Regions from separate parts of the Thalassospira sp. GB04J01 genome, predicted to be linked through region 1. Evidence: predicted binding sites of a transcription regulator. Region 1 holds the regulator's gene; each other region holds the start of a gene.

Region 1 (10,696 bases):
GCATCAAAATGGCGTTCGATGAGGACCAGTTGCTCAACCCCGGCAAGGTCTTCCCGACCTTGCATGGCTGCGGAGAACTTAAAACCCTGCATGCCAAGGCGGTTGCCGACAAATTCCCGACCATCCCGCGCTTTTAGACACGACAAAACAAGACCAACGACAAAACAAAGGCTGGCCAACCGGTTCCCGCAAATCCGATTGGCACAGCTCAGGAGAGGAAGAGAGATAATTATGGTGGATGTACTTTCCCCCACCACGCCTGATCAACTGCGTGACGCGGTTGGCTGGGCGCTTGGGTCCAAGACCCCGCTTGAAATCATCGGATCAGGCAGCAAACGCGCCTTTGGCCATGCTGTTTTGGCCGACACGGTTCTCGATTGCTCCAAACTGTCAGGCATTCTGTTTTATGAGCCGGAAGAACTGGTGATTTCTGCCCGTGTAGGCACGCCGTTGGCCGAAATAAAGGCCGCCTTGGCCGAGAAAAATCAGCAATTTCACTTTGAGCCCGGAAATTTCCCAGCCCTATTGGGCGATGATGTTGTGCCCGACGCCGGAACCATTGGTGGCCTTGTGGCAACCAATATGGCTGGACCACGCCGGATTAAGGTCGGGGCCGCCCGTGACCATTTGTTGGGGTTCGAAGCCGTTTCGGGCCGGGCCGAGGATTTTAAATCCGGGGGCCGGGTGATGAAAAATGTCACCGGCTTTGATTTATCAAAACTGATGTCGGGATCGTTTGGCACATTGGGCGTCATGCATACGGTGAACTTGAAAGTCATGCCGTGCGATGAACAATCGGCCAGCATCCTTGTTGCCTGTGATGATCCCAAAATTGCAGGCAAGGTCATGACGGCCGCACTGGGTAGCGAAAACGAAGTATCGGCTGCCGCATGGATTTCATCAGATGATGTGAAATCACTCGATGTGGCGCAGGAAATGGGAAGTGGTCTGGTTGTCGTACGCATAGAAGGGCCCGCACCCTCGGTCTCATGGCGGTCAGAAGCGCTGTGTAAACTGCTGGCGCAATACGGCGAAACTCGCCCGTTGGCCGAAAGTTACAGCCAGCATCTTTGGCACTGTGTGGCAGATGTGAAGCCCTTTGTCCCCGTTGGCGACGTCAGCCTGTTATGGCGGGTTTCGGTGCCACCTGCATCGGGCGGTGCGGTCGCCGAACGTTTGATGGATGTCACCGGGGGCCGGGTCATGATGGATTGGGCCGGTGGCCTGATCTGGCTGCAGATCACAGGATCAGATGCGATGGCACAGCAGGTGCGCGATATTGCCGGGGCTTCTGACGGGCAGGCGGTTCTTGTGCGTGCCCCGGCCGAAATTCGCGAAGGTATCGCCGTTTTCCATCCGGAAAATGCGGCCTTGGCCCGGATCAATGCAAAGCTCAGACAGAACTTTGACCCGGAAGGTATCCTTAATCCGGGGCGACTTTCCCCGCCGAGCGCAAACGGGGAGGGTGCATAATGCAAACCAATTTCACCGCCGCCCAGCTTGAAAACCCGATGATCGCCGAAAGTGAGCAGATCCTGCGCAAATGTGTGCATTGCGGGTTCTGTACGGCGACCTGTCCGACCTTTGTGACCCTTGGCGATGAACTCGATAGTCCGCGTGGGCGGATCTATCTGATCAAGGATATGCTCGAAAACGATCAACCGGCGACCGACCGGGTAGTAAAGCACCTTGATCGCTGTTTGTCGTGCCTGTCGTGCACGACGACCTGTCCGTCGGGTGTCGATTATATGCACTTGATCGATAATGCCCGTGCCCACATCGAAGAAACCTATGACCGGCCCTTGGGTGATAAGCTTCTGCGTAAAATGTTGGCGATTGTCGTGCCCAGCCCGACCCTGTTTCGCCTGTCGATGATCGGCGCAAAATTTGCCGCCCCGTTTGCCAAACTGATGCCCGGCCGTCTTAAGGGCATGGTCAAGATGGGCGCACGTTCCCTTCCGACCCCCAGCTGGGTCGATAAGCCGCAAATCATCCCGGCAATTGGCAAACGCAAAGGCCGGGTGGCAATCCTGACGGGCTGTGCGCAACAGGTTCTTGAAACCGAAATCAACGAGGCGACGGTGCGTCTCCTCACCCGCCTTGGGATTGAGGTCGTGGTTGCCAAGGGTGCGGGCTGTTGCGGCTCACTTGTCCATCACATGGGTAAGGAAGAAAAATCCCATCATCAGGCCAAGGGCAATATTGATGCCTGGACTGCCGAGCTGGCCGGTGACGGACTTGATGCGGTGGTCATCACGGCATCTGGCTGTGGCACGACAGTCAAGGATTATGGCCATATGCTTGCGAATGACCCGGCATATGCCCAAAAGGCCAAAACAATCTCATCCCTTGCGCGCGATATCACCGAATATCTTGCCGAGCTTGATGTTGATGCAGATGTCTTTGCCAAGGCTGATCATGGCAATCCGCGCGTGGCCTATCATTCCGCCTGTTCGATGCAACATGGCCAGAAAATCACCCGCCCGCCGCGCGACCTTTTGAAAATGGCCGGATTTGACGTGGCTGAGATTGCCGAAGGGCATCTGTGCTGTGGATCGGCCGGGGTTTATAACCTGCTACAGCCTGAAATTGCCGGTCAGTTGCAGGAACGCAAACGCGGGAACATTCGCAATACCAACCCGGACCTTGTCGCGACGGGCAATATTGGCTGCATGATCCAGATCGAAACAGATGATCTGAAAGTCGTTCATACCGTCCAGTTGCTTGACTGGGCCGCTGGTGGCCCAAGGCCGTCGAAGTTAAAAGCACCTTCGCTTCAAGGTGCCAACTAGCTTCGGTCTTTCCTGCTGTACACATAAAGAAGTCGGCTCACCCTTAACAGGGAGCCGACTTTCTTTTTAGGGGGCGTCGCCGTAATGCATTGGCCTGATCGACTTAAAAGCGCAGTTTTGTCAGGATTCTTTACCCAGCAGGCTTTGCGCGATGCCTTCGGCAGCCGACCCTTCGGAGCTATCCTCGGCGAATGCGGCGGTCTTGTCACGAATCCACTGCAACGCGGCAGCATCATCAATATCGACCTTTTGCACGACAAGGGCGAGAATCGCTTCAATTGCCAGAACGTGCGATGCGACGTTATTTACCGCCATATGCAATTCATCGATATGGCGCGACGCGGCTTCGGACATGTCGCCGAGTTCCCCCGACAGCTTCTGGATCAGTTCCTGAATTTCGTCGAGTGAAGCACTGCTCATGTTTCTTCTCCTGTGTTTGTCACGCGCACATTCGATGCACTACGATCTTGTTACCTTCTAACTAAGACTTGCGTGGAATGCGCAATATGTAAAGTCATAGCTCGGAATTAACGCCCGCGTTGCCGCGACAGGGGATGGAAAACCATCGGGCTGCGATTGCTCTGTTACAGTTTTTGTAACGAAAATTCGTGTTTGGCTCGTTTGGGGCGTGAAAACGTGGAATCAACGCGGCAAAAACCCAAATCGAGATCAATCTAATCAATTGATTTAATTGTATAAAATTCAGTATTTTTGCATCCAAAATGCGTTGTCACATAAGCTTAATAAAAGCGACACAATACCGTAAGCACCCAGCGGTAGAGTCCGGCTCGCAGATCGTTGCACCGTTCCGAAGTGGAACAACCATTGGGGAATATACCATGAAGAAGACTCTTGCTGTTGCGGCGCTGATGAGCGTTGCCTTTGCTGGCGCTGCCCAGGCACGTGACCAGATTCGTATCGTTGGTTCGTCCACCGTGTTTCCTTTCGCAACCGCAGTTGCTGAAGAATTCGGTAAAACCACCTCTTTCAAGACTCCGGTTATTGAATCAACCGGTTCTGGCGGTGGTTTGAAGCTGTTCTGTGCCGGTGTTGGCGAACAGCATCCCGACATCACCAATGCTTCGCGTCGCATCAAGAAGTCCGAAGTTGAAAAATGTGCTGCTAACGGCATTTCGGAAATCACCGAAGTTAAAGTTGGCTATGACGGTATTGTTCTGTCGAACTCCAACGAAGCACCTGAACTTGACCTGACCAAAGAGCAGATCTTCCTTGCTCTTGCTAAAATCGTTCCGTCCAAAGACGGCAAGTCGCTTGTAGATAACTTCTACACCACTTGGTCGGAAATCGATCCGAGCCTGCCGGACGTTAAAATCGAAGTTCTCGGCCCGCCGCCGACCTCCGGTACCCGTGATGCTTTCACCGAGCTGGTACTTGAAGAAGCTTGCGACGAATTCCCAGCCATTGCTGCTCTTAAAGAGAGCAACTCTGATCAGCACAAAGCTGTTTGCGCTGGCGTTCGTGAAGACGGTGCCTACGTTGAAGCTGGCGAAAACGACAACCTGATCGTTCAGAAGCTTGAAGCCAACAAAGACGCACTTGGCATCTTTGGTTTCTCCTTCCTCGACCAGAATGGCGACAAACTTCAGGGTTCGATGATCAATGGCGTATCACCGACCTTCGAAGCAATCTCTGCTGGTGATTACCCGGTTTCGCGTTCGCTTTACTTCTACGTAAAGAACGCACACGTCGGCACCATCCCGGGTATTGAAGAATACCTGGCTGAGTTCACCGCGGACAAAGCTTGGGGTGACGAAGGTTACCTTGCTGATCGTGGTCTGATCCCGATGGATGCAAAAGAGCGTGAAACAGTTCGTAACGCTGCGATGAATCTTTCGCCGCTGAGCATGTAACGTGATACTTCAACCGGTGGCGGCATGGGTCGCCATCGGTTTCTTTGTTTCCAGGCTTGATTAATTTATTGTTTTTGTCCTATTGGCCTTTCGATGTGATTTCTGCAGGCCCACCTGGCAAACGGATTTAAAGTAATGTCCCTGTCTTTCCTGTTGCTCGCGGTTGCCGCACTTTGTGCGCTGTCCTTTTATTTCGGGCGTCAGCGGGCGATTGCCCTTTCGGGCGGTCGGTACAGTAACCTTCATTCCTTGCCCGCCCATTACGGCATGTATGTCGCTTTGTGGTGTGGTCTTCCTGCATTGTTGCTGGTGGTTGTCTGGTATGTTTTTCAGGGATCGATCATCGAAGCGATGATTGTCTCGGATCTACCAGCCGAAATCACGAGCAACACCGGGCAGCTCTCGCTTGCCCTTAACAGCATTTCACTGATTGCAGAGGGCAACGGACAACATTTGTCCGTCTCGCCCGAAATCATTGACGCCGGGCGGCGTCTGGCAAATTTGCAAACCATTGCCAATGCGGCACTGGTTGTTGTGATGCTTGCGGTTGCCACGACCGGGATTGCGTTGTCCTATCGCAAGATTGATCCCGACATGCGTGCACGCAACAACGTTGAGCGTATTTCACGCTGGATCATGATCACCTGTTCGGCGATTGCGATCCTCTCAACGGTGGGAATTGTCTTTTCGCTTATGTTCGAAGCGATACATTTCTTTAGCAAAGTCAGCCCGCTTGAGTTTCTGTTCGGCCTTGAATGGAGCCCGCAAACCGCGATCCGTGCGGATCAGGTTGCATCGGACGGGGCCTTTGGCGCCATCCCGCTGTTTGTCGGGACGTTGCTGATTACCCTGATTGCGATGGCGGTGGCAGTACCGGTTGGTCTGTTTTCGGCCATTTACATGGGTGAATATGCTTCCTCGAAATTCCGTGCGGTGGCCAAACCAGCCCTTGAAATTCTCGCAGGCGTTCCGACGGTTGTCTATGGCTTCTTTGCTGCCCTGACCGTTGCCCCGTTCCTGCGCGACAATGGCGCGATCCTTGGTCTGGATGTCAGTTCGGAAAGTGCGCTTGCTGCCGGTCTTGTGATGGGCGTCATGATCATTCCGTTCGTCTCCTCGCTGTCTGATGACGTGATGTCGCAGGTGCCACAATCGCTTCGCGATGGGTCATATGGGCTTGGTGCGACAAAATCGGAAACCATCCGTCACGTGATTTTCCCCGCAGCCTTGCCCGGTATTGTTGGTGCGGTTCTTCTGGCGGTGTCGCGTGCGATTGGTGAAACCATGATTGTGGTGATGGCCGCAGGGCTTGCCGCGAACATGACGGTCAACCCGCTACAGGCGGTAACCACGGTAACGGTTCAGATCGTCACACTGTTGGTCGGCGATCAGGAGTTTGACAGTGCAAAAACCCTGTCGGCCTTTGCGTTGGGGCTGGTTCTTTTCCTTGTCACCTTGGGCTTGAACGTATTTGCCCTTAAGGTTGTTCAGAAGTATCGCGAGAAATATGACTGATATGGCATCTCTTATGGAAGATAGAGCCGCGGCCAAGGTAATCTCGGACAATCTGCACAAGCCGGTTGACTGGGACAGCCCGAAAATTGCCCGTAACATCAAAAAACGTTACGCCGCAGAACGCCGCTTTAAAATTTATGGCCTGAGCGCAATCGCGCTTGCGCTTCTGGCATTGTTTGTTCTGGCCGGGTCGATTGGGTCCAAAGGCTACACCGCCTTTTTCCAGACCTATGTCCAGCTTGAAGTGACCTTTGACGCCGCCGAGATTGATCCTGACGGCACCGGTGATCCTGCGGTGATCGGCAAGGCCAACTTTGACGGCCTGATCAAACAGGCCCTGCGTGACCGGTTCCCCGACGTCACATCGCGTCAGGCAAAACGTGATCTATACGCAATTGTTTCGGGCGGGGCATCTTATGACCTGCGCGAACGTGTGATGGAAAACCCCGGTCTGATCGGTCAAACCCGTAAGGTCTGGCTGATTTCCGGCGATGATTTTGACATGCTCAACAAAGGCTACATCAGTGCCGATGTTGACGAAGGCAGCCGTCGTCTCAATGACGAGGAAATCGCCTGGTACGACAGCTTGAAATCGGACGGTGCGGTGGAAAAACAGTTCCACAGCCGTTTCTTTACCAATGGCGATTCCCGTGAACCGGAACTGGCAGGCATCTGGGGGGCGGCTGTTGGCTCGCTCTATACCCTGATGGTGACCTTGGCCCTTTCCTTCCCGATCGGGGTGTTTGCGGCGGTTTATTTGGAAGAATTCGCACCGAAAAATCGCTTCACCACGATTGTCGAGGTCAATATCAACAACCTCGCTGCCGTGCCGTCGATTGTGTTTGGTTTGCTCGGTCTTGAGGTTTACCTCAATGTCATGCATCTGCCGCGTTCCGCCCCGGTTGTCGGTGGCTTGACGCTGGCGCTGATGACATTGCCGACGATTATTATTGCCTCGCGTGCCGCGATCAAGGCGGTGCCGCCGTCTATCCGTCAGGCCGCCCTTGGCCTTGGTGCTTCCCCGGTTCAGACTGTCACCCATCATGTGTTGCCATTGGCAATGCCGGGCATCCTGACCGGGACGATCATTGGCATGGCGCAGGCTCTTGGTGAAACCGCACCGCTTTTGATGATCGGCATGGTTGCTTTTATTGTCGATATCCCGGGCGGGGCGCTGGACCCGGCCACGGTTCTGCCGGTGCAAATCTATCTCTGGGCCGATAGCCCGGAACGTGCCTTTGTCGAGAAAACCTCGGCGGCGATTATGGTGTTGCTGGCTTTCCTGGTTCTGATGAACGGATTTGCCGTGTATCTGCGCAAGAAATTTGAACGGAAGTGGTAAAATGGCTGTTGTATCTCAAAGCGCAATGACGGCACAGCCGTCCGTCGCAAGCCCAAAAATGACGGCACGTGACCTTAATCTTTCCTATGGCGACAATCAGGCGCTGTTTGATGTCAATCTTGATATCGTCGAACGTCAGGTCACCGCTCTGATCGGCCCGTCGGGCTGTGGTAAATCAACGTTCCTGCGCTGCATGAACCGCATGAACGATACGATTGACGGTGTTACCATCAAAGGCGAAGTCACCCTTGATGGCCGCGACATCTATGACAAACGCATCGACGTTGTTCAGCTGCGCGCGCGCATCGGGATGGTGTTTCAGAAACCAAACCCGTTCCCGAAAACCATCTATGACAATGTGGCCTATGGCCCGCGGATCCATGGGTTGGTCAATTCGCGCGATGAGCTTGATCAAATCGTCATGACCTCGCTCGAACGTGCGGGCTTGCTTAAGGAAGTCAAAGATCGTCTTCAGTCGCCGGCAACCGGACTTTCCGGTGGTCAGCAACAGCGCCTGTGCATTGCACGCGCGGTTGCCGTCAGCCCGGAAGTCATCCTGATGGATGAGCCGTGCTCGGCACTTGATCCGATTGCGACTGCCAAGGTCGAAGAATTGATTGATGAATTGCGTTCGAACTACACGATCGTGATTGTGACCCACTCCATGCAGCAGGCTGCACGTGTGTCGCAACGCACGGCTTTCTTCCATCTTGGAAAGTTGGTTGAAGTTGGGGAAACCGATCAGATTTTCACCAACCCAAAAGACGAACGCACCAAGGGTTACATCACCGGCCGCTTCGGTTAAGCGCCCGCAGGAGAGCGATTTAAATGGCTGACGACAAAACACATATCGTGAGTTCGTTCGACGAGGAACTGACCCGTCTGAACAACATCATCTCGCAGATGGGCGGGCTTGCGGAAAGCCAGCTGATCTCTGCAATCCGCTCCATTGTCAAACGCGATTCGGAACTGGCTGAAAAGGTCATTATTTCCGATCATCGTATTGATATGCTTGAACAGGAAGTTCAGGATTTTGCTGTCCGTCTGCTGGCCCTGCGTCAGCCGATGGCAGACGATCTGCGTCAGGTGGTGACAACCCTGAAGCTGTCAAACGATCTGGAACGAATTGGCGATCTTGCGAAAAACATCGCCAAGCGCGCCCAGGTCCTTAATCAGATCCCGCCGATCCGCCCGGTTCAGGTCATCCCGAACATGGCGCGTCTGGCACAGGAAATCATCAAGGACGTTCTTGACGCCTATATCGAAGGCGATGCGGAAAAGGCACAGCGTGTCTGGGCCCGCGATCAGGAAGTCGATGACATGTACAATTCGCTGTTCCGCGAATTGCTGACCTACATGATGGAAGACCCGCGTAACATTACCGCATCGACGCACATGCTGTTCATTGCCAAAAACATTGAACGGATTGGCGACCATGCGACCAATATCGCCGAGACGATTTACTATCGGATCAAAGGCGAAGACCTGCCGACAGATGGTCGGCCAAAAAACGATGCAGCAAACTTTGCTGTTGTCGAACCGAATGAGTGACACTGGAGCATAGGAAGATGGACCCAACGGTTCTAATCGTCGAGGACGAAGCCGCAATCGTGACCATGTTGCGCTACAACCTCGAACGCGAGGGGATGCAGGTTGTCGAAGCCGGGGACGGTGACGAAGCGTTGAAAATCATGGCCGAAACCCATGTTGATCTGGTTCTTTTGGACTGGATGTTGCCGGTCATGTCGGGGATTGAGGTCTGCCGTCAGATCCGCCGTAAACCTGAAAGCCGCGATGTGCCGGTGATCATGGTGACCGCGCGCGGTGAAGAAGGCGATCGCATTCGCGGCCTTGATACCGGGGCCGATGATTATGTCACCAAGCCGTTTGCCATTGGCGAATTGCTGGCCCGTATTCGTGCGCTGTTGCGCCGGTCCGGTCCGGCGCAACCACAAGGGCAGTTGATCTATTCCGATATCGAAATGGATCTCGCCGCCCACCGTGTCAGCCGCAATGGCAAGGCCATCCATCTGGGTCCGACGGAATTCCGTCTGCTGCGCTATTTCCTTGAGCATCCGGGCCGGGTTTTCTCACGCGAACAACTGCTTAACGCGGTCTGGGGCCCGAACATTTATGTCGAAACCCGCACAGTTGATGTCCATATCCGCCGTCTGCGTAAGGCGCTTAATGACGTCAAAGGGACCCGCGACATCATCCGCACCGTGCGTGCGGCGGGCTATGCACTGGACTCAGAAACCGCTGCGTAGTTCACCCAAACCTGTTTTGGCGACCTGAAGATAGAAACCCCCATCGCGTTTTGCGTGGGGGTTTTGGTTTATTTGCCGTCTTTTTTGGCTTTTGGTGTTTTGGGGCCAGAGCCAGACGCAGGCTTAGCCGAGCCTGCCGCTTCGGCCTTGCGGCGCTGCGTACGCGGGGCCAGCTCATTCATCAGCAACATGTCAGCACGTCGGAACTTGGCGATTTCGGCATCAATTTCTTCTTGCGGCACATCGCAGGCCGCCAACACATGATCTGAAAGCCGCAACCCGGTTTCAAGCACCTCGGGAATGGCCGCATCCGCCCCACTGCGCGACAGCGGCCCGATATGGGTAATGTCCTGTGCGCGGGCAAAGATTTTCAAATGCGGATAGTAATGACGGAGCAGGGCAACGGCTTTTTCGGTCGCATGCGGGTTTCCCAATGCAACGACCGCAATTTTTGCTTCGTCTGTGTGCGCAGCCCGGAATGTTTCCGGTCGTGACCCATCGGCAAAATACACCGGTAATCCTTCGGCCCGCCCGCGTGAAACCTGTAGTGCATCGCTATCAAGAACCACATAGGGAATGTTGCGGGTTTTTAACAATCTCGCCAAAACCCGACCAACACGTCCGCACCCGATGACCAGAACATGCTGCTGGAGCCCCTCGGTTTCGGCTTCAATCGGGCCAAGCTGGTCGTCTTCTTTGGGATGGAGCTTTTCTTCAATGCGTTGCCCGATGGTCATCAATGTCGGGGTCAACGCCATCGAAAGGGCAACCACCGGGATCATCACCGCGACAAGATCTGGCGCAATCGCGCCATTTTGTGCGGCCAGTGCCAGCATGACAAAGGCAAACTCGCCGCCGGCGGCCAAACTCATGCCAACACGCAACGCCGACCCTTTTTCAAAGCGGGCC
Region 2 (10,696 bases), on a different contig from region 1:
ATCGCCGCTTACCGCCCTTCGTGTGGCTGAGATCGCGGTTGAAGCGGGTATTCCCGAAGGTGTCCTGAACGTTGTTCCGGGCTTTGGCCCAACAGCGGGCAAGGCGCTTGGCATGCATGAAGATGTTGATTGCGTGACCTTTACCGGGTCTGGCGAAGTCGGCAAGCTGTTCTTGCAGTATTCTGGTCTGTCAAACATGAAGCGTGTTTGGCTGGAATGTGGCGGGAAAAGCCCGAACATCGTTCTGGCCGATTGCCCGGATATGGATGCGGCTGCTGCGGCTGCCGCAGGTGGCATTTTCTATAATCAGGGTGAAGTCTGTACCGCGGGTTCGCGCCTGATTGTCGAAGAAAGCATCAAGGACGAACTGATCGAAAAAGTCATTGCTGCGGGTGCAAAAATGCAGCCGGGTGATCCGCTCGATCCCAAAACCGAGATGGGTGCGATTGTCGATGAAGGTCAGATGAACCGTGTTCTGGGCTACATCGAAAAGGGTTCTGCCGAAGGCGGCGTTTTGCGTACTGGTGGTAAACGTGCGCGCACCGAAACCGGTGGTTATTACGTTGAGCCAACCGTGTTTGATGGTATCAAAAATGACATGACCATCGCCAAGGAAGAAATCTTTGGCCCGGTTCTGTCGGTTATTTCGGTCAAGGACTGGAAAGAAGCTGTTCAGACCGCAAATGATACGCCATATGGTCTGGCCGCAGCCGTCTGGACGCGTGACATCAACAAGGCACATCTGACCGCAAAGAAACTGCGGTCTGGTCTTGTCTGGGTCAATTGTTGGGACGGTGGCTCCATCACCATGCCGTTTGGTGGCTACAAGCAGTCAGGGACAGGTCGCGACCGCTCCCTGCATGCGTTGGACAAATATTGTGAAATGAAGTCGACCTGGATTGCACTGGGCGACGCGTGACCGAACTTTAATTCTTCTGAGCTTCATTCAGAGATAAGGGATGAAAAATGAGCAGCACCGGGGTCATTGATTCCAAAGGCGGCGATAACGCCTTTACGGCGAAATCCGTGCATCAGAACACCAGCGAGCCGATGTATTCCGGCGCACTGTCATTCATGCGCCGAAAATATTCCCGCGATCTTAGCGGCATTGATGTGGCGGTAACAGGCATTCCCTATGATCTGGCGACCTCAAGCCGACCGGGCACGCGACTTGGCCCGCAAGGTGTGCGCCGTGCCTCGGCCAATCTGGCATGGGCGCCGCACTTTCCGTCAGGGCGCGATATTTTTGCCGAACTGTCGGTGATTGATTACGGCGATATGGTTATTGATCCGGGCCATCCGGAAAAACTGCCCGACATGATCGAAGACCACGCGCGCGATATCGTGCAGTCAGGATCCAAGATGCTGACGATTGGTGGCGATCATTTCATCACCTATCCGGTGTTAAAGGCCCATGCCGAAAAATACGGCGATGGTATTTCGCTGATCCAGTTTGATGCCCATTCCGATACTTGGGAAGATGACGGCGACCGGATTGATCATGGCACCATGTTCTGGCATGCAGCGCAAAAGGGCATTGTCGATCCGTCAAAATCCATTCAGGTCGGCATTCGCACCCACAATGAGTCGGCGCATGGGTTTAACATCCTGTATGGCCCGGATGTTCAGAACATGTCGATTGACGCCATTGTCGCGAAAATCAAGGAAACGGTCGGCGATCGTCCGGCCTATATCACCTTTGATATCGATGGTCTGGACCCGTGCTATGCACCGGGGACGGGAACACCTGTTCTGGGTGGGATGACCACCCATCAGGCCGTTTCGATCCTGCGTGGCCTTGCCGGGCATATCGATCTGATCGGTAGCGACGTTGTTGAAGTTTCCCCGCCGTATGATGTTTCTGACATCACATCGCTTGCCGGGGCGACAATGGCATGGGAAATGCTGAACATTCATGCGGTTAACCGTTCGAAATAAGCATTGCGACATAAGTGTTTAACGCATTGGGCCGGGCTTATTTCATGAGTCCGGCCCTTGTTTTTTTAGATTGCTGTGCTCTTATGTCGTGAAAACATCACTTAGGAGAACGACATGAAACAGATTTCCATTTCCATGCTGACAATTTGCGGCATTGATGAGCTGCCAACCCATCGCAGCAGTGCTGTTTCACATGTGCTGTCCATGATTGATCCTGATCGGGATGATCCCGATGTTTTTACGCATTACAGCCCGCATGAACGGACCTTGCTGCGGTTTCATGACATTATTGATGATAAAGCCGACATGATTGCTCCGAGCCCCGGCATTGTCGAAGAGGTGCTGCGTTTTGGTGAAGTACTGAAAAATACGGTGGATCAGCGGTCAAACGGGCATTTGCTTGTTCATTGCCATATGGGGGTGTCACGTTCGACTGCGGCAATGCTGACATTGATGGCACAAGCGCAGCCTGACCTTGACGAAGATAGTCTGTTTAACGAGCTTCGGACCATTCGGCCGATTGCATGGCCAAATTCACGCATGATTGGCTATGCCGATGATTTACTGGGTCGTGATGGCCGGTTGGTTGCGGCGTTGCATCGCCATTACCGCGCACAGCTTGATCGCGATGCCAGTTTTGATGAGTGGATGCGGTCCCTTGATCGTGGACGTGAAGTGGATCAGGGGTGGGCGGTCTGAGTGCCGCGCGGTCATAGTTCGAAGATCGGAAAACAGGTCGTTTCGAAAGATACGGCCTAATTCCTTTGCGTGATGAATTGAATCGATTTAAAAGCGGTGCGTCCCACAGCAAATGATATGATCCCGATCCATGATCCGGGTGATAAAAACGGAGAAACGTAATGACGGCAAAAGCTGTTTGCCTTGGGGAACTTCTGATCGATTTTGTACCGACCGTGACGGGAACCGGCCTTGCCGATGCGCCTGCTTTTGCCAAGGCTGCGGGTGGCGCGCCGGGGAATGCGGCTGTGGGATTGCAACGTCTGGGTATTGAAACCGGCTTTATTGGCAAATTGGGCGATGATGCCTTTGGTCATTTTCTGGTTGATACGCTTAAAAGTGCCGATGTCGACACATCCGGTATTGTCCTGACCAAGGAAGCCCTGACCGGGCTTGCCTTTGTGTCGTTGCGCGCTGATGGGGAACGGGAATTTTCGTTCTATCGCAGCCCGTCGGCCGACATGCTGCTGTCACCGGCTGACCTTGATCAGGATATGCTGAAATCTACCGATCTGTTCCATTACGGAACGCTGTGTATGATTGATGATGATCCGCGTGCCGCGACGCTTGAAGCGATCAAGATCGCGCGCGAAAACGGTGCGATTATTTCCTGTGATCCCAACCTTCGTTTGCCGCTATGGCCAAGCGAAGAGAAAGCGCAGGAAATCCTGCGTCTGGCGATCAGTCAGGCCGACATTGTCAAAATGTCGGATGAGGAAATCCTTTTTGTATCGGGCAAGGATGACCTTGAAGACGGCATCAAGGATTTGTGGTGTGACGGATGGCGGGCCTTGGTTGTGACCTATGGCCCCAAAGGATCGCGCTTTATCACGCCGGAATTTGATGGTTTTGTCCCGTCTTATAAAATCACGGCTGTTGATGCCACCGGGGCGGGGGATGGCTGCACGGCGGGTTTCCTGTCGCGGCTTTTAAAAGATCCGGATTTGCTGGGATCAGAAGAAAAACTCCGCGACGCATGTGCCTTTGCCAATGCGGTGGGGGCGATTACGGCCACCAAACGCGGTGCGATCAACGCGCTTCCGACCGAGAAAGAAGTCGAAGCCTTTCTTTCCGCGCGTTGAGGATTTAGGAATACCGTGTAAGCGTGGCGGCAGCCCCATCACCGCCACACTCTTTACGCAAACTGTCCCACAAACAGTATGATCATCGTGCTAGGCTGCCTGGCATGGTGATTGTGTGTGAAATGATTTGAATTGGCCGAGGGTGGTATGTCCGCAGATAAAATGACCGATAGCTGGGAAAAACTTGATCGCCTTGGTGCGGATATTTCCGAAAAATTGAACCTGCGTCAGGCGTTCGCCGACGATCCCAAACGGTTTGATCGCTTTAACGTGTCACTGGATGACCTGTTTGTTGATTATTCGAAAAACCTGATCAGCGATGACGTCATGGTCGCCCTACGCGAACTGGCGACTGCGGCCAATGTCGAAGGTTGGCGCGACCGGATGTTTGCCGGCGACCGGATCAATGTCACCGAGAATCGTGCTGTTCTTCACACGGCCCTTCGCAATCTTGATGGCGGTTCGATCGAGGTTGATGGCGCAGATGTCATGCCCGCGATCAAGGACGTTCTCAGCCGGTTAAAAGCCTTTGCTGCGCGGGTTCATTCGGGCGCGTGGAAGGGCCATACTGGCAAGAAAATTACCGATGTCGTCAATATTGGCATTGGTGGATCGGACCTTGGTCCGGTGATGGTTAATGAGGCGCTGCGCCCGTATCACATTGACGGCATCCGATGCCATTTTGTGTCGAACGTCGATGGCGCGCATATTGTCGATACGCTGAAACACCTTGATGCGCAAACAACGCTTTTTATCATCGCATCCAAAACCTTCACCACTGATGAAACCTTGACCAATGCCTATTCGGCGCGTGATTGGCTGATTAAGGCATTGGGCGACGAAAATGCCGTTGCTAAGCATTTTGTCGCCGTTTCAACTGCGCTCGATAAGGTCGCGGCATTCGGGATTGATACCGATAATGCGTTTGGTTTTTGGGACTGGGTTGGTGGGCGCTATAGCCTGTGGTCGGCGATTGGCCTGCCGATCATCCTCGCCGTTGGCTATGACAAGTTCGAAGAATTGCTGCGCGGTGCGCAGGCGATGGATACTCATTTCAAAACAGCACCGCTTGACGCCAACATTCCTGTGACCCTTGCCCTGATTGGGGTGTGGTATCGCAATGTGTTGGGCGCATCGAGCCAGGCCATCCTGCCATATGATCAGCATCTTTCGCGGTTGCCTGCCTATTTGCAGCAGGCCGATATGGAAAGTAACGGTAAATCAGTGACCCGTGATGGTCAGCCAATTGCCTATGAAACCGGCCCGATCATCTGGGGGGAGCCCGGCACCAATGGGCAGCATGCGTTTTATCAGTTGATCCATCAGGGAACCGAACTGATCCCGGTGGACTTCTTAGTCGCGGCCAAGGCGCTGCATCCGTTGTCGAACCATCATGAAAAGCTGGTTGCCAATTGCTTTGCACAGGCCGAAGCCCTGATGCGCGGTAAGACCGAAGCAGAAGTTCGTGATGAGCTTGCTGGTGGTGATCTGTCCCCGGCGGAGATTGATGTGCTTGCCCCGCAAAAGGTTTTTGCCGGGAATAAACCTAGCACCATGATCCTCTATAAGCAGCTTGACCCGTTTACGCTGGGCCAGTTGGTGGCGATGTATGAACATAAAATCTTTGTTCAGGGTATCATTTGGAATGTGAATTCCTATGACCAGTGGGGTGTTGAGCTTGGCAAACAATTGGCCAAGGAACTGCTTCCGATGGTACAGGGCACTGAAAGTGCTGCATCACGTGATGCCTCGACCGCGGGGCTTGTCAAACAGTTGCAATCGTTACGTAGCTGACTGCCGGGGGTGGTCATCGCGTGCATTTAATGCGTGAAAAGAGCGACGTTTGCTTTGTCTAACGTCGCTCTTTTTGTGAGCGCTGGTTGCGGCATCTCTCCGAACAATATCGCACCGTGTCCCAACAATCCTTCCATTTACGCCGCCATGAAAATGGTCGATTGCAGGCCGGGCATGTCTTTTGTGGCAAGTCGGCCTTTGAAGGGCGTTGTCCGTTTGCGTTACGCGGCATGTTGGTATGTTCTGTTGTTAGCGCTACCCAATCAGGGTTTGCATCATGGCGTGCGCGGCGGTTTGGCCGCTGCGCCATGCGGCTTCGACCCGCGCGCCAAGGCACCAGTCACCTGCGGCAATCACCCGACCATTCATACCGTTCAAATAGCTTTTGCCAAGCGGCACTTCCGTACGGGCATAGCGCCAGCGATGGGCGGCGATGCTATGCAGTTCGGGCAGTTTGACACCACTTGCGGTGCGAAGGGCCGATAGAAGCTTTTCAATTACCCGGTCTTTGTCTTCTTCGAGATGGTCGCGCGACCATTGTGGTGTTGCGTGCAAAACCCATGGGTCGGGGGTGCGGGGGTGAAAGACGCCTTCGTTTTGTGTGCTGCGTGCCGCCCAGCTAATTTCCGGAGACGGATAGAGCATGGCATCAAAGGCCGTCGGCAGCGGCTTTTCAAATGCCACCATCACCGCCCAGCAGGGCGCCATCACCACATCACCAATCGGATCAAAACGGGGGCTGAGCGGGCGTAAAATATCCGCAGTTTGTGGTGCGGGTGCGGAGACAATCACACCGTCAAATGGCCCAAATGTGCCATCAAGATCATCATGCAACATGAACTGGCGCGGGCCGGATGGCTCAATCGCGATGATGCGATGCTGTTTTTTGATGTCAAATTCATCCACCAGCGGATGGATTAGCTTATTCATCTGTGGTGCCCCCTGAAACCAGCAATCAACTGCAAGGTTACCGACCATGCTGGTCTGCGCTGTTTGATCAAGTTGCGAGATGGTATCTGGGTTTTGTGCGATCTGGTCGGTAGAGGTTATCGATCCACTTTCTATGTCGCCGCGATGAAGGTTCGGGCGCCAGTTTCGCGCGGATTTATGGTCGGTTGCCTGACGCAGGAATGCATCAAATCCTGGATTTCGGGCAGTCACATATTGAGCACCATGATTGAAATGACCAAAATCGGTGCGCCGGGATGCCAGACGTCCGCCAAGCCCACGGCTTTTTTCAAAAACGGTGACGTTCATTCCAATGTTATGCAGCGTGCTGGCGGCTTTTAGACCGGCCATTCCCGCGCCGATAACGGCGATGTTAATCTGTGGCATGAAGGCAATCCTGTCTGGCTTGGGTCCTGACAACGCGACGGTTTGACTATTATTACGGCTTCGCACGCCGATTGGAGCAGTCATTGCCGAAAGATATTTATGAAACGGTCACCATTCGGTCATCAAACCGTTACAGCAAATCCGCAGGTTGTCTGTTTTTATGAACCATTTACCAAGGGGGAATTATGCGTTCTTCACTTCTGGCAACTGCCGCCGTTTCCGTACTGCTGAGTGCCTGTGCCGGGACCGCCAGTAACAGTGTCATGATGGCCGATGGGAGCACCAACGTTGGTGCACATCCACTCACGATTGTCCCGATGGGCGAATATCGGACAGGAATGCTTGACGAAAGTGCGGCTGAAATTCCGGCCTTTGACCCGGAAACAAAGCGTATTTTCGTGGTCAATGGTGCCGACAAGGCGATTGATATTCTTGACATGTCGAACCCGGATGAACTGACCAAGGTCGGTGCCATCACACTTTCGGCGTGGGGCAAGGGTGCCAACAGCGTTGCGATCATGAATGGGGTTGTCGCGGTTGCGGTTGAAAATGCCGACAAACAGGCCTCCGGACAGGCTGTGTTTTTCAATACTGATGGCGACTTCATCTCGGCTGTTACCGTCGGGGCATTGCCCGACATGATCAAATTCAGCCCGGATGGTAAACATGTTTTGGTTGCCAATGAGGGTGAGCCGAACGACGCCTTTACCAACGATCCGGAAGGCAGTGTTTCGATCATTTCACTGTCAGGCGGTGTTGATGGGCTGAGCGATTCTGATGTGCGCACAGTTGATTTTACGTTCCTCAATAATGCCGACCTGCCATATGGCATGCGGACATCAAACCCCGGCACCTCCAGCGTCGCGCAGGATGTCGAGCCGGAATATATTGCGGTTAGCAAAGACAGTAAAACCGCCTATGTCTCGCTTCAGGAAAACAACGCGGTCGCAATCATTGATATCGAAACCGCAAGCGTTGTCCGCATCGCGGGTCTTGGTTTCAAGGATCATTCGGTTCATGCGTTTGATGCCAGTGATAAGGATGGCAAAATCAACATCCGCACATGGTCGGTGATGGGCATGTATATGCCAGACACCATTGATGCGATTGAGATTGGTGGCAAAACGTGGGTTCTGATCGCCAACGAGGGCGATTCACGTGATTACGACGGTTACAGCGAAGAAACGCGTGTTGGCAAGCTGACGCTTGATCCGGTTACCTTCCCGAATGCAAGCAGCCTTCAGAAAGATGAAAATCTGGGCCGGTTGAAAACCACAACCGCACAGGGCGACACCGACGGTGATGGTGACGTCGATGTGATTTACAGCTATGGGGCGCGGTCGTTCTCGGTCCTTGATGCCGATGGCCAAATGGTCTTTGACAGTGGTGATGCGTTTGAGCAGTACTTGGCAGCAAATTACGCAAATGTATTTAACGCATCGGATACCGAAAACTACAGCCGCGACAACCGTTCTGATGACAAGGGGCCAGAACCCGAAGGCATCGCGTCGGGCTATGTCAACGGCACGCCTTATGCCTTTATCGGTCTGGAACGTCAGGGTGGCTTTATGGTTTATGACCTGACAAACCCGAGCAACCCGCAATTTGTTACTTATCACAGTGATCGTCGTTTTTCGGGCAGCCCGGAACATGACACTGCTGGTGAACTCGCACCTGAGGGTTTCCAGTTCGTCGCGGCCACTGACAGCCCGACTGGCAATGCGATGCTTGTTGTTGCGTCTGAAGTATCGGGCAGCACGAAGGTTTATGACCTGAAATAGTCCATCACATCACAGGATGTAAAGGCGTTGAAACGCATTGGAGAAAGCCGGGTAAAGCCCGGCTTTTTCTTTTATCAGCGACAATTGGTAAAATGGTTCAAACCGTTGGCATTATCGACTAAACTCCGCCCAAGGTCCTGATCGGGCCTGTCTACCATAGGGAGGTGGGGACTCTGACTACGCGACGTGAACCTCATATTCTGGTTGTCGATGACGATCAGGAAATCCAGAAGCTTTTGAAAAAATTCCTGCTGCAACATGGCTTTCGGATCACCACGGTGTCTGATGGTAATGAGATGCACAGGGCTTTACGTGACTGGAAAATCGATCTGGTGATTCTTGATATCATGTTGCCAGGTGAAGACGGCTTTGCATTGTGCCGTGACGTGCGTCGTACATCCAAGGTGCCGATTGTTATGCTGACGGCGGTGGGTGAGGATACGGACCGTATTCTTGGGTTGGAACTTGGTGCGGATGACTATCTGACCAAGCCGTTCAATCCGCGCGAATTGCTGGCACGTATTCGTGCCGTGTTCCGCCGGTTTGAAACCGGTACCGCGGGGCCGGTTGATAACGAAGTCGCGCCAACCAAACGGATCATTTTTGGCGAATGGACCCTTGATATCGGGTCACGTGAATTGCTTGATGCCGACCGTGTGGCGGTTCACCTTTCAACAGGTGAATTTTCGCTGTTGCTGGCATTGGTGAAAAACAACAAGCGTGCGCTTTCACGTGAACAACTGGTTGATATCGTGCGCGGGCAAAGCTCGCTGCCGTTCGATCGCAGTATCGATATCCAGATCAGCCGCCTGCGCCGCAAAATCGAAAAAGATGCCAAAAACCCCAAGCTGATCAAAACCGTGCGCGGTATCGGTTATCAGTTCTGCGCAGATACGCAAACGCTTTAGGGTCGGCTGATGGGCGGTATGTTCGCGGAATTTAGCAACCATCTTCGCCGCTATAAACCGCGTACCCTTGGCGGGCGCATCTTTATGCTCATGATGCTGGGCGGTGTGATCATCGCCATTCTCAGCACCATGGCATCCCTCTATGTCATTGAGCGTAACGAGCGGATCGGGCGGGCCTATACACTGGGCTTTACCATCCGCGAATTGCTTCGTATTGCCGAAAATCCCGAATTTGAATCCAATATTGTCGATATCGCGGCGCGCGATGGCATGGCGTTACGGATTTTGCCCCCTGATGATCTGGGAACGTTGCTTTTGTTCTCCCGCCCGGCACAGCACATTGCCCTTCCGGTCAGGTTGGCCAACACCGGGTGGCCGATTTCGGTGAAGGTTCATTTTCTGCGTGGACGGCTAAGTGCTGAACAGCGCGCCGTCATCGAGGCCACCGAAAATCCCAGCCTGTTTCTCGCCGAGCTGTCGCGCGAAATTGCGCGGCTTGGTCTGGAAGCCCAAGTTGAAATTATGATGCCATCGGGCAAACGGTTTCTGGTGAGCCATGATGAACTTTGGGCAAACTATTCGTCGCCGTCGCTTGTTTTCTTGATGTTTTTGATGGGGGTCGCCGCCGTTTTGGCGGTGTTTGCAGCCCTTGCTGATTTGCTGGCTGGACCGTTCAAGAACCTGACACGTGCCATCATCAATCACGGAGATGAAGTCGATAATCCGCCAGTCGAAGAACGTGGCCCGACCGAAGCCCGGTCGATGGCAGCAGCCTATAACGATTTACGCGAACGGATATCGCGCATGCTAGGCGACCGAACCCGGATGCTGGCGGCGATTTCGCATGACTTGCGCACACCCAGTACGCGGTTGCGTCTGCGGGCAGAATTTATTGAAAATGATGAGTTGCGTGAAACGGTCCTGCGCGACCTTGATGAAATGGACAGCCTTTTAAACGATGCGCTGGACTTTCTGGGCGACTGGATTCAGAAGGAAGAAGAACGCACCGTTGATTTCGTGTCCGTTCTTGAGGCGATCTGTGACGATTACGCCGACCTTGGTCGCCCTGTGTCCTTTGATGGCCCTCAACCGTTGCAATTCAGTTCCGTCCATACGGTGT
Region 3 (10,696 bases), on a different contig from region 1:
CGGCAATACCAGCACTATCAAGCCCGCCAGATATCAACGTCGCGACCAGACAATCGGCATCCATCGCATCTGCCACCGATTGCCACACGGCCCCATGCAGCTTTGCGGTCAGATCGGTTTGCGTACGTGGGAGATTATGCGTCGATGCTGTCCGCTTTGCCGGGTGAATAATTTGATCGTGCGTGACCTGTCCATTCTGCCACCGCAAAACCCGACCGGGCGGCAGCAAACCTACATCGACACTCCCTGTCGCAGGCGATGGCACAAACAAATGCGCAAAATAATGCGCGCGCACCGTCTCATCGCGGTGCAATGGGCCAAAGGCAGAAAGTGCGGATGGTTCAGACGCAAAAGCAACATGCCCATCGGGGCGTTTCATCACATAAAGCGGCTTGATGCCAAGCGGATCACGCGCCAGATACAATACCGCCTGATCCCGATCCCATAAGGCCAGCGCATACTGCCCGGAAAGCTGCGCCAATGCGCCTGCGACATCACCATCCACCGCTATCGCATGGGGCAAAAGATGCAAAACAAGTTCCGCATCACTGTGACTTCCCACCGAAACGCCGGTTTTCTTTAACGCGGCAAGTGCACGGCGATGCCCCGCGATATAGCCATTAAAGACCAGCACAAACCGCCCATCGGCTGAGGTGACGGGTTGCGCGCCGTCGAGGGAAACATCAGTCGTCGCAAGGCGTACGCACCCTATTGCACACCGATGATCGGGATCGCACCAAATGCCCTGACCATCTGGGCCACGGTGCGATAATTGGTTGAGCGCGCTGGCCACAAGGGCCTGATCGTTTTTCGCTGTTGCGCCTGCAATACCGCACATTGCCCTGTTCCCGATCTATGGCACCCGCGTTTATTCGCCGTCCCCGTCCAACGCAGGATCAGAACCGCGATCAGATGCCTCTGCCAACCGCGCCTGAAGATCACGCAGGATATAAAGCCGCAAGGCACTCGACAGGTTGCCATCACGCGTACTGTCAATTTCGACCACCAGTTCCGCCAAGGTCACCGCGCGCCGTTCCGCAAGCCCCAACAGTTCCTGCCAGAAGGCGTCTTCAAGTGAAAAGCTGGTGCGATGCCCGGCAATTGTCACTGATCTTTTACGAACGGTATCATCCATGACATTTATAACTTTGAACGTACTTCGAAAACGGACATGATTTCAGGATATCTGCGATCATGATAGGGCATCGCCATGAAATTTATACATCTTTCCGATACGCATATTCTCGCACGTGATGATTATTCACGCCATCCCGATGCCACCGCCACGCTCGGCAAAATCATTGGCGAGATTAACAAATACCACCGCGATGCCGAGACTTGCGTCATCACCGGCGATATCACCCATCACGGCCATCCAGAACAGTATGAACAGGCAATTGCCATTCTGGGCGACCTTGCCATTCCCTATATCCTGATCCCCGGAAACCATGACGAACGAGCGGCGTTCAAACAGGCTTTTCCCGACACCCCGGTGGATGAAAGCGGCTTTATCAATCACGGACACACATTTGGTGGGGTAAGGTTTGTGATGATGGACAGCATCGTTCCCGGCGCCCATCACGGCACATTATGCCAGCATCGTCTGAACTGGCTACGTAATGAGCTAAATGCCCACCAAGACATGCCAACCTTCCTGTTCATGCATCATCCGCCGTTTGAAATGGGCCTGCCGTTCATGGATACCATTCGCCTTGACGCTGATCAGGAACTGGCCGAAATCATCACCGCCAACCCACAGATCAAACATCTGTTCTTTGGCCATTTGCACCGCCCGGCAACCGGCACATGGCAAGGTGTGCCCTTCCTTCTGGCTGCCAGTACGCAATGTGGCGAACCGCTTGATTTCCGTCATGAGAAAGAAGAAGACCTCGAAGACCGCAATCGGCTTAATCCGGGATATGGCATTGCCTTTGCCGACAGTACCGGCGGGCTTCGCTACCATTTCGATTTCATCAAGTTTGATCTGTAAGTGCGATCAGGCGGCCTTGCTTGCCTGATCCCATTCATCACGTACAACCGGGTTTTCTTCAGCCTTGTAATGGTCTGATTTAAGCGTGGCAAACGCATCGGGCGTCATCAGTTGGGTTAAGGCCCAAACCGCACTGGCCCGGATCAGGCTGCTTTCATCAGACAATAACTTTTTAACACGCGGGATCAGGCTTCCTGACCCGCTATTGCCCGCCGCAATCAAAACATTGCGCAGGAACTTGGCCCGGCCAATCCGCTTGATCGGTGATCCGGTAAAGAACGCCCGAAATTCTGCCTCATCAAGCTCAAGGAAATCGGCCAACCGGGGGGCTGTCAGTTCCGCACGCGGGATAAAGGCCAGCTCCTCGGTCCGCGTGGCGAATTTATTCCACGGGCAGGCCGCCAGACAATCGTCACAGCCGTAAATACGGTTGCCCATCGCACGGCGAAACTGGCGCGGGATCACATCATCATGTTCGATGGTGAGGTATGAGATGCATTTGCGCGCATCAAGCTTATAGGGCGCTGGAAACGCGTCGGTCGGACAGGCCGCAACGCATTTTGAACACGACCCGCAATGATCGATTTCCGGCGTGGCTTCCGCAAACTCAAGCGTTGTGAACACCTCGCCCAGAAACAGCCAACTGCCAAATTCGCGCGACACCAGATTGGTGTGCTTGCCCTGCCAGCCAATCCCGGCTGATTGACCCAGTGGCTTTTCAAGAACCGGGGCGGTATCGACAAACACCTTGACCTGCTCACCGCCTGCCCCTGATTTTTGCGCCTGCTCCATCAACCAGCGTGCCAGTTGTTTCAGGCGCTTTTTGATCAGGTCGTGATAATCCTTGTTCTTGGCATAGACCGAAATCATCGCCCGGTCGGGGTGATCCAGCAAGGCCATCGGATTTTCCGCCGGGCCATAATTACTGCCCAGCACAATCACGGATTTCACATCCGGCCACAACGCCACCGGATCACGGCGGCGCGGCAACCGTTCGGGATCATTCATCCAGTCCATCGACCCGTATTCCCCACCCGCAACAAACTCATCAAGACGCTTCTGATTGCGCGCATCAATGCTCGGACGCGCAACACCACAGACGTCAAAGCCGATTTCACGGGCTTTGGCCTGAAGCATTTCAAGCGTGATGGCAGTAGCAACTGTCATGGCGGAATTTCGGGTTCACTCTGTTTTCGCTCTGTGCTGCCTTATATAATCATCTCACCAAAACACAAAAGGCCACCTTATTCACAAGGCAGCCTTTGACGTTAATTTGACAGATGATCGGCGTCAGCCACGCCCGCGATACGGCGCAACCCCCTGATCAGGGATCCAGACACCTTCTGGTACCGCACCCGTCTGATAAAACACATCAATCGGAATACCGCCACGCGGATACCAGTACCCGCCAATGCGCAGCCATTTCGGATCAAGCGTTTCGACAATGCGCTTGGCCACCTTGATCGTGCAATCCTCGTGGAACGATCCGTGGTTCCGGAACGAGGTCAGGAAAAGCTTCAGCGATTTACTTTCCACCAGCCAGTCACCGGGAATGTAATCAATCACCAGATGGGCAAAATCCGGCTGACCTGTCATCGGGCACAGGGACGTAAATTCCGGTGCGACAAACCGCACACAGTAATCGGTCCCGGCCTGCGGGTTGGCCACACGTTCAAGAACGGCTTCATCCGGGGATGCGGGCTGTGCTGTGTCACTGCCCAGCATGGTCAGATTGTCATAGATCGTCTGATCGGCCATGACGGTTCTCCTTAATCCTCGATGATCGGCACGGGATCAATATCCCCGCCTTCCTGTGCGGCATGGAAATCGCGTGCAAATGCGTCCATGCGGCCCTCGGAAATGGCGCTCCGCATATCGCGCATCAAATCCTGATAATAGGCAAGGTTATGCCACGTCAGCAGCATTGAACCCAGCATCTCACCCGCCTTGATCAAGTGGTGCAAATAGGCGCGCGAATATTTCGTGCAGGCCGGACATCCACATTGATCATCCAACGGACGGTCATCATCACGATGACGCCCGTTTTTAAGGTTCAACGTCCCCCGATGGGTAAAGGCCTGTGCATTGCGCCCCGACCGGGTCGGCAAAACGCAGTCAAACTGATCAATCCCGCGCATCACAGCACCCACAAGATCAGACGGCTTGCCAACCCCCATCAGGTAACGCGGCTTGTTGGCCGGCAACATATCAACACAGAAATCAAGCGTATCAAACATGATCTGCTGACCTTCGCCCACCGCAAGCCCGCCAACCGAATGCCCCGGAAGATCAAGCTCGGTCAGCTTTTCCGAACTTTCCCGACGCAGGTTTTCAAACACACTGCCCTGCTGAATGCCATAAAGCGCATAGCCTTCACGTTCGACAAAGGCATCTCTGGACCGCTTTGCCCAGCGCATCGACATCTGCATGCTTTCGCGCGCCTGTTGCTCGGTCGCAGGGAACGGGGTGCATTCATCAAACGCCATGGTGATGGTCGATCCCAGCAAATGCTGAATTTCCATCGACCGTTCCGGCGTCAGGTTAAACTTGCGCCCGTCGATATGGCTTTTGAACGTCACACCGTCTTCGGTGATCTTGCGCAATTTCGCAAGCGACATCACCTGATACCCGCCGCTATCGGTCAGGATCGGCTTGTCCCAATTCATGAATTTATGCAGGCCACCAAGACGTGCAATGCGTTCCGCCCCCGGACGCAACATCAAATGGTACGTATTGCCCAGCAAAATCTGCGCACCGGTATCTGCAACATTTTCCGGCAACATCGCCTTAACCGTGGCGGCTGTTCCCACCGGCATGAAAGTCGGCGTATCAATCACGCCATGTGCGGTGTGAATGCGCCCCAACCGGGCCTTGCCGTCTTGGGCAAGAAATTCATAGCGAAATTCGGTCATCTCGATTTATGTCCGTGCATCAATTTTACTGGCGCATTCAAGCAAGCTGCAATCGCCATAGGAATAAAAACGATATTCGTTTTCGATCGCGTGGGCATAGGCCGCCTTCATCCGGTCAAACCCGGCAAAGGCCGATACCAGCATGAACAGGGTCGAACGCGGCAGATGGAAGTTGGTCAACAACATGTCCACCGCCCGGAACTTATACCCCGGCGTGATAAAGATGTCGGTCTCTGCCTCAAACGGTTCAACCACCCCGTCTTCGCGCGCCGCACTTTCAAGCAATCGCAACGACGTCGTCCCAACTGCAACAACCCGTCCGCCATTGGCCCGCGTTTCATTGATCAGATTGGCAATTTCAGGCGAAATTGATCCCCATTCCGCATGCATTTTGTGGTTCTCGGTATCATCGACCTTCACCGGCAAAAACGTGCCCGCACCGACATGCAGCGTAATCGTGCGGCGGTTAATTCCGCGCGCATCAAGATTGGCCAGCAATTCCGGGGTAAAGTGCAATCCGGCCGTCGGGGCCGCAACCGCACCATCCTTTTGCGCGAAAATGGTTTGATAATCGGATTTATCCTGATCATCGCCACCTATTTCGCGCCGGATATAAGGAGGTAACGGCATCACACCATATTCCTCAAGCGCGGCAATCAAATCCGCACCGGACTTATTGAACCGCAATACCACTTCGCCGCCGTCCTTTTTATCAAGGACCTCGGCCTCAAATTCATCATTCACCCAGAATGTTTCACCAATCCGCAGCTTCTTGGCTGGCTTGGCAAAGGCAACCCAAGTGCCAAGGCCTTCCTGCTTATGCAGGGTGACTTCGACCTTTGCCTCCCCGCGCTTGCCAAACAGGCGGGCCGGAATAACACGGGTGTCATTTGAAATCAGCAAATCACCGGGACGCAAAATATCGGGCAATTCGCGCACGATACGGTCTTGGATATCCGCCGCCGACAGGTCAAGCATACGCGCCGCATCGCGTGGCGATGCGGGATGTTCGGCAATGCGCTCACGCGGTAATTCGAAATCGAACAGATCGACTTTCATGGATCAGGGCTATTCCAGAACAATGAACAAACAAATGAAGGGGCGTTTTATGCGCCCCTTCGCCAAAAATCACAAGCAGCAGACAGCTTATTACCCTCGTGCCGGTTCCGCATTCTGGCGCGGTGTCACCACCGCCATCAACAAACGGAACGGCGCAAGGCAGGTCAGCGCCATGATCACCTTGGCGGTGAAATCACCCATTGCCCATGTATGCCACGGCAAACCGGTGCCCACGAACGCAATGGAAAAGAACAGCGCGGTATCAACAGCCGACCCGATCCCGCTTGAGACAAGTGGCGCTTTCCACCAGGTCGCCTGACGCAGTTTGTCAAAGATGGTGACATCAAGCATCTGCGCAATCAGGAAAGCCGACCCCGATGCAATGGCAATGCGTGTGTCGGCAAAGACCAGCGACAACACAACCGCCAACGCAAACCCCGCCAGCACCACAAGACGGGCCGCCTTGGCCCCGCGCGCGCGGTTGGTCAAATCCGTCACAAGGAACGCCACCGGATAGGTAAACGCACCATAGGTCAGCCAATCGGCCAAAACGCCGGGCAGCGGATATTCGACCAGAATGTTGGATGCAACAACCGTTGCGGCCATGGCCAGAATGCCGAAAATGATGGCTTTCATCTACCTGTCCTTCAATAAGGTCGACCCACGCATAACAAATCTCGCGGCCCACTTTATTGGGCGACGATCAAGACCGGGTTCGGTACAACTTTGGTTGCCGGGTGTTTACGCCCACGGCACAGAGCGGTCAAGGAAAAACGGCGATCAGGAAAACCCTGACCGCCGCTGCAGATCGCTGCACATACCCCATAGAAAATGGGGCTCGTGCCGCGAAACTCTATTCTTTCTGATATTACAACATAATGCCGCGAATGGTGAAGAACAGCAAGGCGCCAAGAAACGCACCAGCCGGAACCGTCACCACCCAGGCGGTTGCAATCGTCACCACATAGCGACGACGCACCAAAAGACGTTTGCGGAATTTCTTTTCGGCCTTCTCAGCTTCGTTCGGATCAATCTGGCGCAGGGCTTCGATATGCTCATTGGCCTGATCCCCGTTCCCAACGTTCACCAACATTGGCGGATTGATCTTGCGGCGACGATGACTAAGGCTTTCGCGCAGGAAGCCCACACCGAACACCGCCCCCACCGCAATGTGGGTGGAACTGACCGGAAGACCAAGCGCCGAGGCAATAATCACGGTCAAGGCTGCCGACAGCGCGACGGTATAGGCCCGGATCGGATCAAGTTTGGTAATTTTCGACCCCACCGTCTTGATCAGTTTTGGCCCAAACAGGATAAGTCCGGCTGCGATGCCAATCGCGCCAATGACCATCACCCAGATCGGGATGGGTGCAGAGGTCACAATCTCACCGCTGTTCACACCGGAAACAATGGCCGCCAACGGACCAATCGCATTAGCAACGTCATTCGACCCATGGGCAAATGACAAAAGGGCCGCCGATACAACCAGCGGAACCCGGAACAGGGATGCAATTTCCTTGCGACGTCCCGTCATATCAGCAGAGGCCCGCATAACGGCCTGACGCACCGGCAAGACGGTAATGATGAAAGCCGCAATACCAATTGCAATCACAACCGGCGTTTCGACTTTCCAGATTTTCTTAACGCCCTTCATCATCAGATACATCGTGAAGGCCGAAACCATCACACCGACAAGGATGGGCACCCATTTACGCGCCGCAGCAACCCGGTCGTCGGTATAAAGGATGCGAAATTTGATAAAGGCCAGGAACCCGGCGGCAATCACTCCCCCCAGAACCGGCGAGATTACCCAGCTTGCGACAATCGTGCCCATGGTCGGCCAGTTTACCGCACCAACGCCAACGGCGGCCATACCGGCCCCCATGACCCCGCCCACGATGGAATGTGTGGTCGAGACCGGCGCACCAATCCATGTCGCAAGGTTAAGCCACAAGGCAGCAGCAAGAAGGGCCGCCATCATTGCCCAGATAAAGGTCTGAGGATCGGGCATCTGGGCCGGATCAATAATGCCGTTCTTGATCGTGCTGACAACATCGCCACCGGCAATGATCGCACCAGCAGCCTCAAAAACAGCGGCAATCAAAAGCGCGCCAACCATGGTCAGCGCCTTGGACCCCACCGCCGGGCCAACATTGTTGGCAACGTCATTGGCCCCAATGTTGAGCGCCATGTACCCGCCAATAACGGCAGCCGCAATCAGGAAACCACTTTGCGGCACCCCGCCCATTTGAAAGGCGACAAACGCGCTGCACGCCAGCAGGAACACAAGTGCCAGACCAAGCTTCGCACTGATCGAGGCGGTTTCACCCATCCCCGCATCCATGCGCTTCTGCCACCTAAGGTCCTTATCCAGAGCCGTTTTCTTTACCGACATAATCAACCGTTACCATCAAAGGGAATCGACGCGCGGATCATGTAGAAGCCGAGCCACTTTGTTAAGGTTTTTTTGCCGTTATGTGACAATCAACTACTATGGCAATGTCCCAAAAATAAAACGGCCCCGCACTGCAGGGCCGTTTCAAAGATAAAATCTCAAGGACAGGGATTAGCGACCGAATTGATTCAAAAGACCTTTTAGCAATCCTTTGGCCGCATCCTTACCCGAATCACCACTTGAACCGGACGATCCATCCCCGCCAAGCGCCTTGTCCAAAAGGTTATCAAGAACCTTCACCGCAACCTTGTCCATCCGTCCAGTAATCACCGGATCGTCAATTTTGCCTTTGGCAAAGACACTGAACGGCGGCAGTTCTTCGATTTTTTCCGAGAAATCAAAGTCGGCGCGCGTATCCATTAGCCATTTGGGCAAATCAAGGGTCGCATCCGCATCCGCCGTCCCCACGCGTGAGGTTGCCTCAACCCGGGTGGTTTTGGCCACACCGTTGGTGATGGTGATATCGGCCTCAAGCGTTTCAAGAATGTCGTTGTTGCCAATACCCTCAACCACCATGGCCTGCGGCCCCTGACGAAGCAAAGCCTGCAAGTTCAGTTTCGGATCAGCAGACCGTTTATCGGCATTGCTGAACCGCACATTGTTCAGGACAAAATCGGCTGTCCCGCCAAGGGCTGAGACTAGACGACGCGATGTATTGCCCGATGCGGAAACATCAAACTTGGTTTGAATACCGCCATTGATAAGGTCACTGGCGACCTGAATAGGGGCAAGTTTTTCAACCCGCGCACCATCCAGCGTGCCTTTCAGGGCAAGTTTGGGAATGTCGGTGCTGCGCGCATCGAAATTACCATCAATCACCAGATCACCACCGCCCAACACACCGGTCAGCTTGGAAATCGTCAACAACCCGGCAACAAGATCCGCCTTCAAGTCGGGCTTCATCAGGCTGTAGGTATCAAAATCAAGCTGATCAAGGACAATGGTGATGTCGGCATCAATCGACCGCAAGGCCGAAACATCAATCACCGTATCATCCCACGGCGTGCCATCACGGGCATCCACACGGGTGACACTTGCCGTCTGCGGCAGGTTAAATGCTGCCTTGCGCATCCCACTTCCCGCACCCGGCATCAAACCAGCGCGTTTCTCGGCTGGCAGGAACGGATCAACCGCAAGCTTGCCACCAGAAAGGCTGACGGTGACTTTTGGCTGGGCCTGCGTCGCATCAAACTTGACGTCCCCCGCCGTTTCAAATGCTCCGACGACCAGTTTCAGGTCGCCCAGATTGATGTTCTGTGCCGTTCCCTTAACCGTACTGGAAAGTGCCAGACGCCCAAGGTTCCCCGATGGGGTATAGGTCGGTGCCACAAGATCAAGTGCCCGGTTCAGGCTTGATGCCTGAACACCAAGTTTGCCATCAAGGCCGGGATTGGCGCCAAAGATATTGGCCAACACACCCTTAAGGCTCACCTGTGCCAACGGATTGGACACATCAAGATCAAGTGTTGGCCCGCTCACAGGTCCGTTCAAACCAATATTGGCCTGAATGCTTTTATAACTGCTGGCCGGTGCCGGCAGGGTAATCCCCGTCAGTTTCGCCAACGGCTCAAGCGTTTTGGCCGTAACGCGCACGGCCAAACCTTCAAATGCCGGAATGTCCGTAGCACCATTAAATGTTCCCTTGGCACTGGCCGCAAGACCAGCCGCATCGGCAATGGCAAAATTGTTCAGTGCGATCTTGCGCCCATTGATGTTGCCATCAATAACGATCCCGCGCACCGACACACCCGATGAAATGATCTCATCGGCCGACAACCGATAATTGGCTGCCATCCCGTCAAGTGGTGCCAGGGCATCCTTGATCAGTTTGACCATATCGGCATCTGTGCCACCTGCAGTCCCTTGACCAGAAGCACCATCAGATGATGCAGCCCCCGAACCGGAAGTCGTCCCTGACGACGCACCAGAACCTTGATCGCTGCCCGCCGCACTTGGGCTGCTCGGAAGGTATTGATCAAGATTGATGCGATCAAGCTTAAGCCCGATGCCAAGGGACGGCAGTCCCGGACCACTGATATTGGCAACCACAGCACCGCGAATGGCGGTGTCATCAATGCGCATGTCCAGATCGGAAATGTTAAGCTGCTCAGGTGTGCCTTTAATCCCGCCGGTCAGCGAGAAACGGCGCAACCGATCAGCGCGCACACCATCAACATCAACACCAAGCCAACGGATCACTGCACGGATATTTTCCGACGCGATTTCATAGCTAAGTGCCGCAGATGGTGTCGATTTTTCACCCGAAATGCTACCAAACAC

Evidence for each region. The regulator PhoB, encoded in region 1, activates phosphate uptake and scavenging genes when phosphate is short. The targets are predictions, from matches to a motif close to TNTCATAAAACTGTCA.
Region 2: a site for PhoB is predicted at 7,005-7,020, ahead of AMM48_RS03025 (choice-of-anchor I family protein). Genes of this name have one in related genera too.
Region 3: a site for PhoB is predicted at 8,429-8,444, ahead of AMM48_RS14775 (inorganic phosphate transporter). Genes of this name have one in related genera too.

Annotation. Positions count from the first base shown of each region.
Region 1 covers NZ_CCDX020000008.1:268,812-279,507, reverse strand. The annotation lists gene AMM48_RS06460 (FAD-linked oxidase C-terminal domain-containing protein) at 1-137, shown strand, start outside; gene glcE (glycolate oxidase subunit GlcE) at 232-1,473, shown strand; gene glcF (glycolate oxidase subunit GlcF) at 1,473-2,792, shown strand; gene AMM48_RS06445 (hypothetical protein) at 2,913-3,212, opposite strand; gene AMM48_RS06440 (PstS family phosphate ABC transporter substrate-binding protein) at 3,632-4,663, shown strand; gene pstC (phosphate ABC transporter permease subunit PstC) at 4,799-6,178, shown strand; gene pstA (phosphate ABC transporter permease PstA) at 6,171-7,520, shown strand; gene pstB (phosphate ABC transporter ATP-binding protein PstB) at 7,522-8,325, shown strand; gene phoU (phosphate signaling complex protein PhoU) at 8,349-9,071, shown strand; gene phoB (phosphate regulon transcriptional regulator PhoB) at 9,089-9,787, shown strand; gene AMM48_RS06410 (cation:proton antiporter) at 9,856-10,696, opposite strand, start outside.
Region 2 covers NZ_CCDX020000005.1:315,996-326,691, reverse strand. The annotation lists gene AMM48_RS03060 (aldehyde dehydrogenase) at 1-919, shown strand, start outside; gene speB (agmatinase) at 967-1,938, shown strand; gene AMM48_RS03050 (protein-tyrosine-phosphatase) at 2,053-2,637, shown strand; gene AMM48_RS03045 (PfkB family carbohydrate kinase) at 2,799-3,758, shown strand; gene pgi (glucose-6-phosphate isomerase) at 3,906-5,552, shown strand; gene AMM48_RS03035 (DUF2256 domain-containing protein) at 5,611-5,784, opposite strand; gene AMM48_RS03030 (FAD-dependent oxidoreductase) at 5,808-6,887, opposite strand; gene AMM48_RS03025 (choice-of-anchor I family protein) at 7,073-8,668, shown strand; gene AMM48_RS03020 (response regulator) at 8,833-9,576, shown strand; gene AMM48_RS03015 (ATP-binding protein) at 9,586-10,696, shown strand, end outside.
Region 3 covers NZ_CCDX020000014.1:17,675-28,370, reverse strand. The annotation lists gene asnB (asparagine synthase (glutamine-hydrolyzing)) at 1-838, opposite strand, end outside; gene AMM48_RS14810 (ribbon-helix-helix domain-containing protein) at 869-1,135, opposite strand; gene AMM48_RS14805 (phosphodiesterase) at 1,211-1,990, shown strand; gene queG (tRNA epoxyqueuosine(34) reductase QueG) at 1,997-3,157, opposite strand; gene queF (preQ(1) synthase) at 3,281-3,748, opposite strand; gene tgt (tRNA guanosine(34) transglycosylase Tgt) at 3,760-4,902, opposite strand; gene queA (tRNA preQ1(34) S-adenosylmethionine ribosyltransferase-isomerase QueA) at 4,909-5,961, opposite strand; gene AMM48_RS14780 (VUT family protein) at 6,052-6,597, opposite strand; gene AMM48_RS14775 (inorganic phosphate transporter) at 6,830-8,356, opposite strand; gene AMM48_RS14770 (AsmA family protein) at 8,528-10,696, opposite strand, start outside.